DNA from 2 places in the Ottowia sp. VDI28 genome. Region 1 is predicted to be linked to the other one. Evidence: riboswitches for the same ligand, from Rfam matches in the RefSeq annotation. Region 1 holds a riboswitch; the other holds the start of a gene.
What was found. Region 1 has a riboswitch for S-adenosylhomocysteine ahead of metH (methionine synthase). Riboswitches for the same ligand answer to the same signal wherever they lie in the genome.
Positions count from the first base shown of each region.

Region 2: linked by a shared signal. The riboswitch ahead of ahcY (adenosylhomocysteinase) and the one ahead of metH (methionine synthase) in region 1 are both predicted to bind S-adenosylhomocysteine.

Region 1 is NZ_CP149820.1:6,316,279-6,322,073, reverse strand. It holds gene WJU18_RS30000 (amino acid adenylation domain-containing protein) at 1-737, opposite strand, end outside; gene WJU18_RS29995 (threonine ammonia-lyase) at 833-2,035, shown strand; gene WJU18_RS29990 (plasmid stabilization protein) at 2,156-2,482, shown strand; S-adenosyl-L-homocysteine riboswitch at 2,531-2,636, shown strand; gene metH (methionine synthase) at 2,690-5,401, shown strand; gene WJU18_RS29980 (hypothetical protein) at 5,494-5,795, opposite strand, start outside.
Region 2 is NZ_CP149820.1:5,721,161-5,726,955, forward strand. It holds gene WJU18_RS27120 (TlyA family RNA methyltransferase) at 1-644, opposite strand, end outside; gene ahcY (adenosylhomocysteinase) at 654-2,090, opposite strand; S-adenosyl-L-homocysteine riboswitch at 2,163-2,245, opposite strand; gene WJU18_RS27130 (peptide chain release factor 3) at 2,448-4,073, shown strand; gene WJU18_RS27135 (acyltransferase family protein) at 4,133-5,260, opposite strand; partial or broken gene WJU18_RS27140 (peptide chain release factor 3) at 5,274-5,606, shown strand.

The sequences.
Region 1 (5,795 bases):
CCAGAGATTTCCTTGGGCGCGATCCAGAGCGTCGCGCCCACGAGATAGCTGATCCATATCTCCTCGAAACTCATGTCGAAGGCGACCGAGAACCCCTGATACACCTTGTCGTCTTCGCGCACGCCCAGGCGCGCGTTCTCGCTGCGCAAGAAGTGGCAGATGCTGGCCTGCGTGATGGCGATGCCCTTGGGCTTGCCCGTGGAGCCGCTGGTGTAGATCACATAGGCGGTGTGTTCCGGCAGGGCCCCCGTGCGGCGCCGGAGAGGGGGGCCAGGCGTCCCTTCAGGCAGCGGCGCCAGCAGCTCGCTGGCGGTCAGTATCCTGGCTGAAACACCTTCCTGGCGGCGCGCAGACTCACCGTGGTGCTCGTCGATCAATAGCGCCACGGCGCTGGCGTCGTCCAGGCAGACGGCGATGCGGTCCGTGGGCACATCGGCATCGAAGGGCAGCCAGGCGGCCCCCGTCTTGGCCACGGCCAGTTGCAGGATCAGGAGTTCGAGGCCGCGGGGGTGCCACAGACCCACCATCTGGCCAGGTTGCACGCCCGCTTCGATCAGGCGGTGCGCGGCCAGATCGGCGGCCTGGTCAAGCTCGCCATAGCTGAGGGCACGGCCGCCAAAGATGAGGGCCGTCTTGCCAGGTACCCGGGCCGCGGTGATTTCGAAGAGATCGGCCAGGATTTCCGGGCGCAGCAGGTCAGGGCGGTCAGGGCCGTGCAGGATAGGGGCGGCGGTCATGTGGGAAATACAGGTGTACGCAGCCATTGTCGCCGCTGCTTAAGTCAACGCTCGAGGCATTGTGCGGGCCTACCGGAGTCCGTCACAATGTGCGAATGTTCACGCTTTCAGACATCCAGCAGGCCGCCGCCCGCCTGCAAGGCCAGGTGCTCGAGACCCCTTGTGTGGAATCGCGTACCTTGTCGCACATCACGGGCGCCGAGGTGTTTCTGAAGTTCGAGAACTTGCAGTTCACGGCCTCCTTCAAGGAGCGCGGCGCCTGCAACAAGCTCGCCGAACTTACCGCCGGCGGCGCCCGCCCCGGGGTGATTGCCATGAGCGCAGGCAACCATGCCCAGGGCGTGGCCTACCATGCCCAGCGGCTTGGCCTGCGCGCCGTGATCGTCATGCCCCGCTTCACGCCGGGCGTGAAGGTGGCGCGCACGCGCGGCTTCGGTGCGGAGGTCGTGCTGCATGGCGATACCCTCGAAGCCGCGCGCGCCCATGCGTTGGAACTGGCGAAAACCCAGGGCCTCACCTTCGTCCACCCCTACGACGATCTCGCGATCATGGCGGGCCAGGGCACCGTGGGACTGGAAATGCTGCGCGAGCAACCGGATCTGGAGGTGCTGGTCGTACCGATCGGCGGCGGCGGGCTGATCGCTGGCATCGCCACGGCGGCCAAGGCTCTCAAGCCCGGCATTGAAATCATCGGTGTGCAGGCGCAACGCTTTCCCGCCATGGTCAACCTCATCAAGCACGAGCAGCATGTGCAGGGGGCCAGCACCATTGCCGAGGGCATTGCCGTGGGCGCCCCGGGCGAGCTGTGCGCCGAGGTGATCCGCCGGCAGGTGGACGAGTTGCTGCTGGTGGACGAAGGCGATATCGAGCAGGCCATCGTCATGCTGCTGGAAATCGAGAAAACGCTGGTCGAGGGCGCCGGGGCCGCGGCGCTGGCCGCGCTGCTCAAGCACCGCCCGCGCTTTGAGGGCCGGAAAGTCGGCATGGTGCTCTCGGGTGGCAACATCGATCCGATGCTGCTGGCCTCCATCATCGGCCGCGGCATGGTCCGCTCCGGCAGGCTGGCGCGCATCGTTGTCAGCGCGCGCGACGTGCCGGGCATGCTGGCCCGCATCACCGCACTGGTGGCCGATGCCGGGGCCAACATCGATGAAGTGCACCATCAGCGCGCGTTCACGCTGCTGTCGGCCCAGAACGTGGAGATCGAGATGGTGCTGCAGACGCGCGGGCACGAGCACGTGGCGGACATCATCGCCCAACTGCGGGCGCAGGGCTGGGATGTGCGGCTGGTGGCCTGACGGCATTGCCTCACCCGTCGCCGTCAGAGTGCTCCGACGCGCCAATCAGCCCCTCGGCGACGCACAGGCGGCGAATTTGGCGCGACCATGGGGGTGTGTCTTATTCCCAAGGAGAAGATCATGCCCAAAGGTACCTGGAGCGCCAAGCGCGAGCGCCAGTACAAACACATCAAGCAAGGCTTGAAAGCGCACGGCAGGAGCGAGGCGCTGGCTGAAGAGATCGCCGCGCGTACGGTGAACAAGGAGCGAGCCCGCGCCGGTGAATCCAAGGAAGCCAGTTCGGGTTCGCTGAAAGACATCTCATCCTCGCGCCGCGGCGGCCTGCGTTCCCACCGGGGGCCGGGCGGGCGCACGCGCGATCAACTCTATGCCGAAGCGAAAGCCAAAGGCATCAAGGGCCGCTCACACATGAACAAGGCGCAACTTGAGCGCGCCGTCGGCCGATAGCCCCTGCCATTCGGGGTGGCTTGGCTTATCTCTTAAAATCAGCCACCCCGCCCCAAGGAGCGTTGCAGCGGCCGCTGATACCCACCGGTATTCAATTGGCCGTCAGGCTTGGAGGCTCTGGAGTTCCCCTGCACGACAACGACGCTCACCTGATCACAATAATGCCCAGGTGAGCCCATGGTGACTGCAATTCTGACCCCTCCCCCGATGCGGCTTTCCGGCCTCGAACCCGTAAGCATTGGCGCGGACACCCTTTTCGTCAATATCGGCGAGCGCACCAACGTCACCGGCTCTAAGGCTTTCGCGCGCATGATCCTGAACGGCCAGTTCGAGGAAGCCCTGGCCGTCGCGCGCCAGCAGGTGGAGAACGGCGCCCAGGTGATCGATGTCAACATGGACGAAGCCATGCTCGACAGCCAGGCGGCCATGGTCAAGTTCCTGAACCTCATGGCGAGCGAGCCTGACATCGCCAAGGTGCCGGTGATGGTCGATTCCAGCAAGTGGAGCGTGATCGAAGCCGGCCTGCGGTGTCTGCAGGGCAAGGGCATCGTCAATTCCATCAGCATGAAGGAGGGCGTGGAAGAGTTCAAGCGCCAGGCCGGCCTCATCCGGCGCTACGGCGCTGCCGCGGTGGTCATGGCCTTCGACGAAACAGGCCAGGCCGATACCTACCAGCGCAAGACCGAGATCTGCGAGCGCGCCTACCGCATCCTGGTGGACGAAGTGGGCTTCCCGCCCGAAGACATCATCTTCGACCCCAACATCTTCGCCATTGCCACCGGCATCGAAGAGCACAACCATTACGCGGTTGATTTCATCGAAGCTACCCGCTGGATCAAGCAGAACCTGCCTGGCGCCAAGGTGAGCGGCGGGGTGAGCAACGTGAGTTTCAGCTTCCGCGGCAATGACCCGGTGCGCGAGGCCATCCACACGGTGTTTCTCTACCATGCCATTCAAGCCGGCATGGACATGGGCATCGTCAATGCCGGCATGGTCGGGGTGTACGACGATCTGGAGCCCGAGCTGCGCGAGCGCGTGGAAGACGTGGTGCTCGACCGTCGCCCTGATGCGGCCGAACGCCTGCTGGAGATCGCCGAGTCCGCCAAGGGCGCGGCCAAGGACGACTCGAAAAAGCTGGAATGGCGCAATGCCTCCGTCAACGAGCGTTTGAGCCACGCGCTGGTGCACGGCATCACGGATTTCATCACCGAAGATACCGAGGAGTCCTACCAGGCCATCATCGCCAAGGGCGGCCGCCCGCTGCACGTCATCGAAGGCCCGCTGATGGACGGCATGAACATCGTGGGTGATCTGTTCGGCGCCGGCAAGATGTTCCTGCCCCAGGTGGTCAAATCGGCGCGTGTGATGAAGCAGGCCGTGGCCCACCTCATTCCCTATATCGAGGAAGAGAAAAGGCGCGACGAAGCGGCTGGCCGCGACGTGAGAAGCAAGGGCAAGATCGTCATCGCCACCGTCAAGGGCGACGTGCACGACATTGGCAAGAATATCGTCACCGTCGTCTTGCAGTGCAACAACTTCGAAGTGGTGAACATGGGCGTGATGGTGCCCTGCCATGAAATCCTGGCCAAGGCCAAGGTCGAAGGCGCGGACATCGTCGGCCTCTCCGGCCTCATCACCCCCAGCCTGGAAGAAATGCAGTACGTGGCGGGCGAGATGCAGAAAGACGAGCATTTCCGCATCAAGAAGATTCCGCTCATGATCGGCGGCGCCACCACCAGCCGCGTGCACACGGCCGTGAAGATCTCTCCGCACTACGAAGGGCCGGTGGTCTATGTGCCCGATGCATCGCGCAGCGTGAGCGTGGCGCAGGGCCTGCTCAGCGACAGCGCGGAGCAGTTCATCGCGGAAACGAAAGCCGACTACGAGAAGGTACGCCAACTGCACGCCAACAAGAAGCAGGTGCCGATGTGGTCCCTGGAAAAGGCGCGCGCCAACAAGACCGCCATCGGCTGGGACGGCTACCAACCGCCGGTACCCAAATTCCTGGGCCGCCGCGCCATCAAGAACATCGACCTGCACGAATTGGTGCCTTTCATCGACTGGACGCCTTTCTTTCAGACCTGGGACCTGGCAGGCAAATACCCCGCCATCCTGGCCGACGAAGTGGTGGGCGCGGAAGCCACGCGCGTTTTCGCGGACGCCCAGGCCATGCTCAATCAGATCGTGGAAAGCCGCTGGCTCACCGCCAACGCCGTGGTCGGCTTCTGGCCGGCCAATACCGTGCGCGATGACGATATCGAGCTGTACACCGATGAGTCACGCGAGGCGGTGGCCCTTACCTGGTATGGCCTGCGCCAGCAGACTGAAAAGCAGGAAGATGCCGAAGGCCGCATGCGGCCCAGCCGCTGCCTGGCCGATTTCATCATGCCGCGGCAGAACGGCGAGCATAAGGATTATCTAGGCGCCTTCGCCGTGACCGCCGGCTTGGGTGTGAGCGCGAAGGAAGCCGAATTCCTGGGCCAGCATGACGACTACAACGCCATCATGCTCAAGGCTCTGGCGGACCGCCTGGCCGAGGCCGGCGCAGAATGGCTGCACCGCCGCGTGCGCACTGACTGGTGGGGTTACGCTGCCGACGAAGGCCTGAACAACGAAGAACTCATCGCCGAAAAATACCGCGGCATCCGCCCCGCGCCTGGCTATCCCGCCTGTCCGGACCATCGGGTCAAGAGCCCCCTGTTCGAGTTGCTGCAGGCTCACGAGATCGGCATGACCGTTACCGAATCCCTGGCCATGCTTCCTGCTGCCAGCGTCAGCGGCTTCTACTTCAGCCATCCCGAGAGCACCTATTTCAACGTCGGCAAGATCACCCCTGATCAGGCTATCGACATGGCTGAGCGCAGTGGTGAGGAACTGAGCGTGGTGGAGCGGGCGCTGGCCCCGAATCTGGGCCTATAAGCCGACGGATTGCATCCCCCTCCTGGGACCGCCAAGCTCCAGCTTGGCATCAGCGCCTCCTCTAGATCCGCGCAAGGAGCGGAGCCCAACGGTCAATCCCCCGGCTTGGCCGCCCCCTCCACCCCCATTACCAACGGCTGCTTGAGCTCGCCTGCGTTGTGCATCCCCGTGGGCACCAGGCGCAGGTTGCGCGCCTTGAAATACAGAAAGCCATTCGCCTGCGTCACCACCACACTGCCCGTGCTGGATGCACCGCGGGATTGCCACTCCACGATCTTCTGGTTGGACACATCGGCAAAGCTCACATGCACCTTACGTGCGGCCGGGTCCGGCTTGTCAGCGACCTGATACGTGCCTGGAGCTGGCGTGGCGGTGCCGAAGTCCAGCGTGGCCA
Region 2 (5,795 bases), 600 kb from region 1:
AATCGTTGCTCCACGAGCGGATAAAGCGCCGCATCGCGCACGATGCCGCCCTTGCCCAACTGCCCCGGCTGCAGTTCGAACTGCGGCTTGACCAGCATCAGCAACGCGCCACCTGGCGCAAGCAGCGGCACCAGCGCGGGCAGCACCAGCGTGAGCGATATGAAAGACAAATCGCCTGTCACGAGATCGAAGCTGGTGGAAGCCACGCCCGCGGCCGTCAAGCTTGGCGCGCTCAAATCCCTGGCGTTCATGCCTTCGAGGCCCTGCACGCGAGGGTCGGCACGCAGCCTGGGGTGCAGTTGGCCATGGCCCACGTCTACCCCCACCACGTGCGCGGCGCCCTGCGCCAGCAGGCAATCTGTAAAACCGCCCGTGGATTGGCCGACATCCAGGCAATGCCAGGATTGGATATCCAGCGCGGCCTGGCGCAAGGCGCCTTCCAGCTTCAACCCGCCACGAGAAACGTAGCGCGCCTCCGCGACATCGAGCAACTCGATCTCGGCGTCCAGAGGCAAGTCATCGCTCTTGCCCAGCGGCCGCCACCCATGGCGGGCACGCCAACGCCCGCCCGCCGCAATCAGGCGCTGTGCCTGGCTGCGGCTGGCGGCCAGGCCGCGCTCAACGAGAAGTTGGTCGGCCCGCATGAACAGGGCTCAATAACGGTAGGTGTCGGGCTTGTACGGGCCAGCCTTGGACACGCCGATGTAGGCCGCCTGCGCGCTCGACAATTCCGTGAGCTTGGCGTTCAGCTTGGCCAGTTGCAAGCGTGCCACCTTCTCATCCAGATGCTTCGGCAGCACGTAGACCTGCCCCACTTCGTAGTTCTTCGAGTGAGCGAACAGCTCGATCTGCGCGATGGTCTGGTTGGCGAAGGAAGACGACATCACGTAGCTCGGGTGGCCCGTGCCGCAGCCCAGGTTCACCAGGCGCCCCTTAGCCAACAGGATGATCCGCTTGCCGCCCTTGAAGATCACGTGATCCACCTGCGGCTTGATTTCTTCCCACTGGCACTTTTCCTCCAGGCTGGCCACGTCGATCTCATTGTCGAAATGCCCGATGTTGCAGACGATGGCCTGATCCTTCATGGCCTTCATGTGCTTGAAGGTAATGACGTCCTTGTTCCCCGTGCAGGTCACGAAGATGTCGGCCAGAGGCGCCGCATCTTCCATCGTGACCACACGGTAGCCTTCCATGGCGGCCTGCAACGCGCAGATGGGATCGACTTCAGTCACCCAGACCTGTGCAGAAAGGGCGCGCAGCGCTTGCGCCGAGCCCTTGCCCACGTCGCCATAACCGCACACCACGGCGATCTTGCCGGCCACCATCACATCGGTGGCGCGCTTGATGCCGTCCACCAGCGACTCGCGGCAGCCGTAGAGGTTGTCAAACTTGGATTTGGTGACGGAGTCGTTGACGTTGATGGCACGGAACATCAGCGTGCCCTTAGCCGACATTTCCTTCAGGCGATGCACGCCCGTGGTGGTTTCCTCGGTCACGCCCAGGATTTCGGCGCTCTTGCGGCTGTACCAGGTGGCATCTACCTTGAGCTTGGCCTTAATAGCCGCGAACAGGACTTTTTCTTCCTCGCTCTTCGGATTGGCGATCACCTTGGGATCGGTCTCGGCCTGCTTGCCCAGGTGCATCAGCAGCGTGGCATCGCCGCCATCGTCCAGGATCATGTTTGGGCCTTCGCCCTTGGCGCCTTTCTTGCCGAAATCGAAGATGCGGTGGGTGTAATCCCAGTAATCCTTCAGCGTTTCGCCCTTGATGGCGAACACCGGGGTGCCGCCCGCGGCAATGGCTGCCGCCGCGTGATCCTGGGTGCTGAAAATGTTGCAGGAGGCCCAGCGCACCTGGGCGCCCAGCGCTTGCAGCGTCTCGATCAGCACCGCGGTCTGGATCGTCATGTGCAGGCTGCCGGCAATGCGGGCGCCTTTCAAGGGCTTGGATTTGGCAAATTCCTCACGGATGGCCATCAGGCCGGGCATTTCCGTTTCAGCGATCTTGATTTCCTTGCGGCCCCAGGCGGCCAGCTGGATGTCTGCAATGGCGCTATCAGCGGCTACGGGGTTCTTCAGGCGTGCGTTCATGGTGGCTCCAAAACCAACTTGTGTTGAACCACTGGCAAGACAGAGCATGAAAAAGCTCACCGCACTGCTTGTAGTGGATGAGCGTCGTTGCAAAGACAGGTTTCCGAGCCTCACGCCTGGCAATGAAAGCAGGCGCTGCAACGCTCCTCGGAATGCCGCGATTATAGAAGAGGGCGCGAGGTTTGGTGCAGTGTGTGCGGGGGGCAACACCGGTTGCCTGCCCCAGCCGGATTCCGGTTGCTTCCCTCGGCCCTGGCCTTTCGGAAGAAATATGGGCGAATTTGCCCGAAAATACCCCTTTTTCCTGGCGCGACGCCATGGCCTGTCGCACCTCTTCGCTTTTCACCGGAAACCGTTTTGTCCATCGCCTCTGAAACCCGGCGCCGCCGCACCTTTGCCATCATCAGCCACCCCGACGCCGGCAAGACCACGCTGACCGAGAAACTGCTGCTGTTCTCCGGCGCGATCCAGATCGCCGGCAGCGTGAAAGCGCGCAAGGCCAGCCGGCATGCCACCAGCGACTGGATGGAAATCGAGAAGCAGCGCGGCATCTCGGTGGCATCTTCCGTGATGCAGATGGTCTACCGCGAGCACGTCATCAACCTGCTCGACACGCCCGGCCACAAGGACTTCTCCGAAGACACCTACCGCGTGCTCACCGCCGTGGATTCGGCCCTGATGGTGATCGACGCCGCCAATGGTGTGGAAGCGCAGACGCGCAGGCTGATTGAAGTATGCCGCCAACGCGACACCCCCATCATCACCTTCGTCAACAAGATGGACCGCGAAGTACGCGATCCGCTGGACATCATGGACGAAGTGGAGCGCGAACTAGGCATGCCCTGCTGCCCCATTACCTGGCCGGTGGGCCAGGGCAAGACCTTCGGCGGCATCATCAACCTGCGCACCAAGAGCATGACGGTCTTCCAGTCCGGCAGCGAAAAGCGCCCCCAGGATTTCGAGGTCATTCCCTTGAGCGACGCCGACAAGCTGCGCGCGCGCTTCGGCCAAGCCTTCGACGACGCCATGGAAAGCATGGAGCTGGCCGTGGGCGCCTCCGCCGAATGGGACCATGAGGCCTTCCTCGCCGGCAAGCTCACCCCCGTGTTCTTCGGCTCCGGCGTGAACAACTTCGGTGTGATGGAAGTGCTGGACGCGGTGGTCGACATGTCGCCCTCTCCCGGCCCGCGCAAGAGCTCGCTGCTGGTGAACAAGCAACCCGTCGAGAAAATCATCCAACCGAGCGATGAAGGTTTCTCGGGCGTGGTCTTCAAGGTGCAGGCCAACATGGACGCCAACCACCGCGACCGCATCGCCTTCGTGCGCGTGGCCTCTGGCCAATACAAGCCCGGCATGCGGATGAAAGTGCAGCGCACCGCCAAGGAACTGCGCCCCACCAGCGTGGTCACTTTCATGAGCCAGCGCCGCGAAGCGGTGGAAGAAGCCTATGCGGGCGACATCATCGGTTTCACGACGCACGGCGGCGTGCAACTGGGCGACACCATCACCGATGGCGCCAACCTGCAGTTCACCGGCCTGCCCTTCTTCGCACCCGAGATGTTCATGACCGTGGTGCTCAAGAATCCGTTGCGCACCAAGCAGTTGCAGCAAGGCTTGCTGCAGTTGGGCGAGGAAGGCGCCATTCAGGTTTTCAGGCCTGAAGCTGGCGGCAACATGCTGTTGGGTGCGGTGGGCCAACTGCAGTTCGAAGTGGTGCAGCACCGCCTGGGCACCGAATACGACTGCGAAGTACGCCTGGAAGGCTGCCAATACACGGGAGCGCGCTGGATCACCGCTGATACGCCTGCCGAGTTACGCCAGTTCGAGAACGCCTACCCGCTGCGCATGGCAAGGGATGCAGCAGACACGCTGGCTTATCTATGCACCAGCCCCTATGACGTGCGGCTGGCGCAGGAGCGGTTTCCGAAGATCCATTTCCATCCGCTGCGGGAGCATGCGGGGTTGGCGCTGCAGTCCAGCTAATAGCTTAAGAAGCTAGGGAGCGCCTTCCGCACGCAGCATCACCGGTACGGCGCTGCTCCTCAAAGCCGATTCTTGAGCCGCAACGCAGGTTGCTCAATCAGCTTCCACGAGAACCACGCCAGGATGGTGGTGATCAGCGTAGCCAGGCCCAGCCCCCAACCGAAAGGCAAGCGGTTGTCGCTCAGCCAGATCACCGTCTGCTGCACAGGGTAGGCGTAGATGTAGAGTCCGTAGGACACGTCGCCGAAGCGCCCTGCGCGCTTCAGGACCGGCAATGAGCCGGTTCCAAACAGCACGGCGATCACAGGTACGCCCAAGGTGTAGGCGATCTCGGGCATGCCGCCATGCCAAAGAAGCAAGATGGCCGCTATGGCGGCGAGCCAGATCCAAGGGCGCCGGGATTGCCACAGAGCGCGCAGTTGGTACATGGCAGCTGCGCAGAAAAACACAACTCCCATCTGCAACTGCATCCGGATTGGCTGGTCATACCCGGTTTTGAACAAAAAGAAAAACCAGATCGCGAATACAACGAACGCCAATGGCAGCAAAAAATTTCGGCGCATCAGACCCAGCACGCCGACGACCATCAGCGCCAGATAGCACCGGATCTCGAAGGGAATCGTCCAAAGCGAACCGTTGGCGCTCTCTGAGATGGGATTGCCGGCAAAAACACCTGGCAGTTGACTCTTGAATTCCCAAAAACTCAACTGCGACAGGTAGTTCCAAGTTAATGGAGAAGCGAAGTACTCTCGCAGGCCAAGTTGACTAACCATGGGGCCAAGCACCAGCACCACCAAGACGCAAGCGACCAGCAAGCCCGGCCAAATACGCAGCAAGCGCCTTACGGCAAAACGCCACGCACTCGGATCATGCATCCAGCTGCCAGCCACCAGGAAACCACTGATCGCAAAAAAGACCAGTACGCAAAAACCACCGAGACTGACTCCCAGCATCACGGGTTCCGGCCTGCCCGTCAGCGAGAACTGATGGCTCACCAGCACGCCGAAAGCAGCTGCTATCCGTAGGAAATCGAAATTGTTGTCTTTGTGCGAAAGCAGCTGCATAAGGAATATGGGGGAAACCGTCAGAGGGGCAAAAGCGACTTGCCCAAAAATACCATCTTTCTCATTTTGGGCACCATAACCTTCCCTACCTCTTCGTTTTTCACCGGAAGTCGTTTTGTCCATCGCCGCTGAAATCCAGCGCCGCCACACCTTTACCATCATCAGCCACCTCGACGCCGACAAGCTGCGCGTACGCTCCGGCCAGGCCTTCGACGACGCCATGGAAAGCATGGAGTTGGCCGTGGGCGCCTCCGCCGAATAGGATCACAAGGCCTTCTTGGCAGGCAAGCTCACCCCCGTGTTCTTCTGCTCCGGCGCGGACAACTTCGGTGTGATGGAAGTGCTGGACGCGGTGGTCGACATGTCGCCCTCTCCCGGCCCGCGCAAGAGCTCTCTGCTGGTGAACAAGCAACCCGTCGAGAAAATCATCCAGGCGAGCGATGAGGGTTTCTCTGGCGTAGTGCTCAAGAATCCGGCGTACCAAGCAGCTGTAGCAAGGCTTGCTGCGGTTGTGCAAGGAAGGCGTCATTCAGGCCTTCAGGCCTGAAGCGGGCGGCAACATGCTGCCAGGTGCCAAATATGACTGCGAAGTACGCCTGGAGGGCAGCCTTCACTTCCATCCGCTGCGGAAGCATGCGGGTTGGCATTGCAAACAGGA